2 regions of the Peribacillus sp. FSL H8-0477 genome follow, and region 1 is predicted to be linked to the other one. Evidence: riboswitches for the same ligand, from Rfam matches in the RefSeq annotation. Region 1 holds a riboswitch; the other holds the start of a gene.
What was found. Region 1 has a riboswitch for FMN ahead of MHI18_RS04895 (ECF transporter S component). Riboswitches for the same ligand answer to the same signal wherever they lie in the genome.
Positions count from the first base shown of each region.

Region 2: linked by a shared signal. The riboswitch ahead of ribD (bifunctional diaminohydroxyphosphoribosylaminopyrimidine deaminase/5-amino-6-(5-phosphoribosylamino)uracil reductase RibD) and the one ahead of MHI18_RS04895 (ECF transporter S component) in region 1 are both predicted to bind FMN.

Region 1 is NZ_JBBODE010000001.1:945,976-949,393, forward strand. Features, by position in the region: gene MHI18_RS04885 (helix-turn-helix domain-containing protein) at 1-513, opposite strand, end outside; gene MHI18_RS04890 (ferredoxin) at 804-1,052, shown strand; gene MHI18_RS04895 (ECF transporter S component) at 1,547-2,140, opposite strand; FMN riboswitch at 2,311-2,446, opposite strand; gene serA (phosphoglycerate dehydrogenase) at 2,800-3,418, shown strand, end outside.
Region 2 is NZ_JBBODE010000002.1:484,046-487,463, forward strand. Features, by position in the region: gene MHI18_RS14080 (NADP-dependent oxidoreductase) at 1-868, opposite strand, end outside; FMN riboswitch at 1,017-1,146, shown strand; partial or broken gene ribD (bifunctional diaminohydroxyphosphoribosylaminopyrimidine deaminase/5-amino-6-(5-phosphoribosylamino)uracil reductase RibD) at 1,291-2,399, shown strand; gene ribE (riboflavin synthase) at 2,384-3,022, shown strand; gene MHI18_RS14095 (bifunctional 3,4-dihydroxy-2-butanone-4-phosphate synthase/GTP cyclohydrolase II) at 3,041-3,418, shown strand, end outside.

The DNA.
Region 1 (3,418 bases):
GAGTAAACATGCCGCAAGTTCACTGCGATTTTTTTGATTCACGGCTAAAAAATGCTTTACCCACCCTTGAATTTGTAAATTCCGCTGGATGGGATAAAAGCGATTTTCACTGTGAACAATATGAGAGAGTGTTTGAATTAAGAGGCTTAATCGTTCCCAAAAGGGTACTGTACTATCTCGAAACTTTATTCCATTCAAATCTTCTGGTAACGGGAAATGTGTAAATGATTCTAATAAATGTCCGTTTCCCGAATCAGTGATTTGGTAACGGTCCTCTCGAGGTAGGTTTTTTATAAATTTATCTCGAGCAAAGCGAGTAATCGTTTGCTCGAGATCTTTTCTTAAAATACTCGGAAGCGTTCCAAATAAAGGGCTTAACCCAAACAAATGTGCATCCTGAATTGTTTGTGACGATTTTTTTCCCTTAAGCATATGATAAATAGCATAAATTGAACGTTCGCCATCAAAAACCTTTACTCCATATAAAACAATAATTTCGAAATACGTCAGCATTCTTATCCCCCGCCGGCAAAATGATTTGAACCTACTGTTCTATTGTAACAAAATGCCTTTCATTCATGGTATTATAAACATAAGCGTACTAAAAATATAGTGTCGCCTATGACTGACAATTCAAAAAAATAGATTCTGCGTAACAATTTCTATTGACTTTTCTTATTTGATAAAGATTCTCAGGTATATTTATATTGAAAAGTTACTATATCAGTTTTACAATAGATAAGAGTATATGGTTTTCGTGGCAAAGGAAGCCAGAGATAAAACATATCGGGAGGTCTTTATTCATGGCAAAATATACAATCGTTGACAAAGAAACGTGCATTGCCTGCGGTGCATGCGGAGCTTCTGCGCCTGACATTTATGATTATGATGATGAAGGTATAGCTTTTGTAACACTGGATGATAATGAAGGTATTGTTGAAATTCCAGACGTTCTCATAGATGACATGATGGATGCATTTGAAGGTTGTCCAACAGATTCCATTAAAGTAGCAGATGAAGCATTTGATGGAGATGCACTTAAATTTGAATAGTCATTAAAAATCCATCTTCCTTTGGAAGATGGATTTTTAATTTTTTAAATGGAATTGTTGATTTCCGTTCCAAGCGTTCGCTTTCCACTCCAATCAACAGTCTTTCTATATTTAATTTGGAATTAAATCAGACGTTCAAAAGGAAACACGTGCTACCCTACGAAGATAACTCTTTCCGATAACGTTCGAACAAGAAGAATCAAAAGATTATTAAGTAAAACACAAATAATCAGTTTTACTCCTTCTATTTTTAAACAAAGTGACTCGAGTATATCTAAAAGGTAAAACAAAGTTATTGGAACGGAAGGTACGAGACTCCTGCGGGATAAGCGTGTCTAAGTGAGACCCCGCAGTTGAAAGCCGAGGAGGCTCACCGACCGCCCGCGGAAAGCGAGTGCCTGGAGTGGAAATCCACCGTCAATTTATAGAAGCCCATAAAAATAGACAAACTCGATTTTCACCCGAGTTTGTCTATTTTTATTGATTATTCTTGTTTAAGCACTTTTATATTTTTTATATAGTGACTGCTTATTAATCCATGTTTGAAGACGGACAAACAGCAGCATAAATACGACAGTAATTAAAATTCCTTTTACGATGTTGAATGGAAGAATGGCTGTAGTAATCATTTGTCTGGTTTCAGCACCTGACAAGGCTGTTGCTCCCGCGAAAATTGTATAAGCAGGCAGAATAACATAATAATTAAGGATACTCATAAATGCAGCCATTACGACTGTACCTGTAATCAGACCAAACGTCATTCCTCTTTTTGTCTTCTTAAGCAGCTCATAAACATAATAAGTCGGTAAGATAAACAGGATCCCGGCAGCAAGATTAGCCAGATGGCCGACTGGTACACCTGTAGGACTTCCTGTCATAACAAAATCCAGCATGTTTTTGATTAATTCAACTATAATCCCTGCCAGCGGTCCAAAAATCAACGCAGCAATGAGTGCAGGAATGTCACTGAAATCAATCTTTAGAAATGGAGGCAATCCTGGAAATGGAAAATTCAACAGCATTAGCACATAAGCTATGCTCCCTAACATTGAAAGTATAACTAATTTTTTCACACGCGTGTTGCTCATAATAGCTCTCTCTCCTTCTTTTTGTGTACTAATCTACCCCACGAAAAGAGGATTGGCACCAAATGCCATTTCACAAAAAACCCTTTGATCAACAAGATGATCAAAGGGAGAGTTAGCGGCATCAACAAATAAACGTCACAAATTATTACATTTGGCACGGCATTTGGAACCTCCATCTTCTCCCATCCAGACTATACTGTCGGCTTTGGAATCACACCAAATCCTGCCTTGTAAGGCTCGCGGGCTTAGAAGGGATAATCCTTCATCACCGCCGGTGGGGAATTACACCCCGCCCCGAAGATAGACCTATTAAATTTTATTGCATAAAAAGAGTATATACGATATAGGTATGTTTGAAAAGCTTTTTGGCTTATTTTCTGAAAAGTTAGTTTTTAATTATTAGTTCCCCCTTATTTTCTCAAACTTCTCCTTAACTTCTTCCTAATACACTATATCGCGGTACTTCGCTAAAATAATTTTACCTCCTGCTTTTGTGAATCGAAAAACCCATCATAATGCATGTTGACACCGTTTATTCACAAAGATATTCTATTTGGAAACGATTACATAAAGAGAGATCAAATTGACAGAAAGATAAAATGTCGAGTAGAATTAACTGAAAATTCTAGAGAAAAACTTGGTTAGGAAGGTGTTTCTACGTGTATCGAATTTTAGTTGCAGATGCTATAAAACCAGAGGGATTGGGTCCCTTATTAGAGTCATCTCAAGTCACCCTTATTCAAAAAACCATCCAAGAAGCAAAGGATGAGCTTAATGAAATGGACGCGATCCTTGTAAGAAGCGCGACCAAAGTAACGGAAGAATTGATGAGTCAAATGCCTAACTTAAAGATCATAGCCCGAGCCGGGGTAGGCGTTGACAATATCGATGTCCCTGCTGCCACTAAAAGAGGGATTGTCGTTGTCAATGCACCTGATGGCAATACGATTTCAACTGCTGAGCATACGTTTGCAATGATGGCTTCCTTAATGCGTCATATCCCTCAAGCCTATTCTTCCTTAAAAAATGGTGAATGGAAACGTTCATCCTTTACCGGTACAGAACTTTACGGAAAAACGCTGGGGATTGTCGGTATGGGCCGTATAGGAACTGAAATTGCTAAGCGTGCAAAAGTATTTGGCATGGATGTTCATGTATTTGATCCCTTCTTAACAGCTGATCGCGCTAAAAAAATTTCTGTCACTTCCCTGCCGCTTTCTGAAGTCCTAACCAGTTCAGATATTATTACTGTACATACACCTTTAACTAATGAAACAA
Region 2 (3,418 bases), on a different contig from region 1:
TACTGCCTTCTTTAAATTGGGAAGAGTAGTCTCCAAGTGTAAAGCCCTTCATTAGAGAGCTAGTTTTGATCATAGCTGATTGCAAACGCGGGCCTAAATCTTTTCCTTCGGCATTATATGAAGAGATGGCTCCGCATAAGGGAATACGAGCGTTCCTATTTAAAAGAGTGAAAACAGCATCAGTCACTTCTCCGCCGACATTGTCGAAATAAACATCGACACCATTTGGACAAGCTTTAGCGAGTTCCTCTTGTAGGTGAGCGGATTTATAATTTACTGCTTCATCAAAACCAAGTTCCTCTTTTAAATAACGTATTTTCTCATCACTTCCGGCAATTCCAACAACATGAGCCCCTTTAATTTTCGCAATCTGTCCCACTGCTGAACCGACTGCACCAGCAGCTCCAGAAACGACCACGACTTCACCTTTTTGCGGTTTCCCAATGTCTAACAAACCAAAATAAGCCGTTAGACCAGTTAATCCAAGAATCCCTAAATGTGTTGTAATGGGTGCGGCTGATGGGTCGATTACCCGTATTTCCTTTTCACTGGCAACTGAGTATTCTGCCCATTTGAGATTTCCAATTACGATATCGCCCTTTTTAAATTGGGATGAATTCGATTGAACGACCTGGGCAATTGTACCTCCGACGATTGCTTCGTGAAGCTTGAAGGGTGCAATGTAGGATTTTGCATCTTGCATTCTCCCACGCATATAGGGATCAACGGATAAGTAGAGCGTCCGAACTAATACTTCCTTATCATTTGGTGTTGGAATCGCTCGTGTAACAAAATCAAAATCTTTATCAGAAGGCATACCGCTTGGACGATTAGCTAAGTGTATCTCGGTTTGGGTAGATGTATTCATAAAAAAACTCCTCCTCATTCATATTCTTATGGTCAGCCTACCATTATTGGAGAAATGTAGTCAAAGTATCTGATTGAATAGGAATTTCGTACAATATACAGACTATTTGAACAATGCTATACTTGCAGAAATATTTATATTAAAATAGTTTGTTCTTCGGGGTAGGGTGAAATTCCCGACCGGCGGTGTTGAAGTAATTCTAAGCCCGCGAGCCTTAATCGGCAGGATTTGGTGAGATTCCAAAGCCGACAGTACAGTCTGGATGGGAGAAGAACATATGGAATTAGAAAGTTAATAGCAGAGGCTTATTATTTTAAAAATTTAAGATAATAGGTTTATTTGGTTATATCCTTTCGCCGTATACTCCCGTAATCCCCTTTTATTTAAAGGGGATTTTTATTTTTTTTAGGGGGCTGAGACGTATGAATGATGAGTTTTATATGAATTATGCGCTGCAGCTTGCAGCGGGTGCAGTTGGACAAACCTCACCTAACCCAGCAGTTGGTGCAGTAATCGTTCGTAATGGTGAAATTGTGGGAATGGGGGTTCATTTAAAGGCAGGCGAACCTCACGCTGAGATTCATGCGCTGAACATGGCAGGAAGGAAGGCTGAAAAGGGGACTCTTTATGTAACTCTTGAACCGTGTAGTCATTTTGGACAAACCCCTCCCTGTACGAAGGCCGTTATTGAGTCGGGTCTGGAAAAAGTAATCATTGCGTCAACTGACCAGAACTCATTAGTGGCTGGACAAGGAATAGAGAAATTAAAACAAGCAGGGATTGAGGTTGTTACAGGGTTGCTTCAAGAGAAAGCGGATCAGTTAAATGGCCCTTTTTTTCACTTTATTAAGCAGAGGAAACCTTATGTTACCGTTAAGCAGGCTATAACATTGGATGGAAAAACAGCAGCAAAAACAGGTGACAGTAAGTGGATCAGCGGCGAGGAATCAAGAAGAGATGTTCACCATGACCGCAGCCTGCATGATGCCATTTTAGTAGGGATTAATACCGTTCTAAGTGATGATCCGAGACTAACAAATCGGAATGAAGAAAACACTAGACAGCCGATTCGTCTTATACTTGATACCTTTTTAAAAGTACCGTACACAGCTAACGTCATTACCGATGGTGCAGCGCCTACTTGGATTATTACTGGGGCAGATGCTGATTCACAAAAAGCAGACAAACTGAAGAAAAAGGGTGTGTTCGTCTATAAGATGTCGACACCTGAAATTACAATCGAAGAGGTGCTTGTATTCCTAGGGAAAAAAGGAGTGATGTCGTTGTACGTAGAAGGAGGTCAAACTGTCCATACCAGCTTCTTAAAATCCGGACAAATTAATCGCTTAATTACGTACCTCTCTCCTAAGCTGATTGGCGGGGAGGCTGCATTCGGAATGTTTAATGATATGGAGATAAAGACGATGAAAGAGGCCAAACACATTCGCTTTCAATCTATAGAGCAGATGGGTGAGGATATTAAAATCATCTCGACTTTGGAAATAGGGTGAAAACGTGTTTACAGGAATTATTGAAGACATTGGGATTGTTCAATCAGTTAATACAGGAAGAAATAGTATGTCCATCTGTATGTCCTCCGACTTAATTACGGAAGACATTCATTTAGGTGATAGTATTTCCGTAAACGGAGTATGCCTGACTGTGACATCATTTACACTGAATTTGTTTACTGTTGATGTCATGCCGGAAACGTTCAACGCTACGAATATTGCTGAGCTCCGGCCTGGTGTCCAAGTGAATCTAGAACGGGCCATGAGTCCATCAGGAAGATTCGGAGGTCATTTTGTTTCAGGTCATATTGATGGAACAGGTTTGATTATGGAAAAAAAACGTCAGGCCAACGCAGTCTATTACAAGATTAAAGCTGAAACTGGAATAAGTGACTATTGCATCACTAAGGGGTCAATTGCCATTGATGGCACTAGTCTAACCATATTCGATGTGACACAGGATGTACTAACCATTTCTCTCATTCCCCATACACTTGAACAATCAGTAATCGGTTCTAAAAAAGAGGGTGAAAAAGTCAATATCGAAGTGGATATGCTTGGGAAATATGTGATTAACAAATTAGAAAAAACAAAACAAACTTCAACGATTACGCATGATTTTTTGATAAAGAATGGTTTTTAAAGAAAGGATGCTGACTTAATGTTTAATGAAATTGAAGAAGCATTGGCTGATTTACAGGCCGGGAAGGTCATCATTCTGGTAGATGATGAAGACCGAGAAAATGAAGGAGACTTTGTTGTTCTGGCTGAGAAAGCTACGCCAGAGGTGATTAATTTTATGGCCACTCATGGACGAGGATTAATTTGTACAACGATCACTGAAGAACGGGCCTTGCGCTTAAACCTCCATCCTATGGTCCATGAAAATACCGATCATCATGGGACGGCATTTACGGTGAGTATTGACCATAAACAGGCGAGTACAGGAATAAGCGCCTTTGAACGTGCGGGAACGATAAGGGAATTATTTAATGATCATTCTGTTGCAGCTGATTTTAAACGACCAGGTCATGTTTTT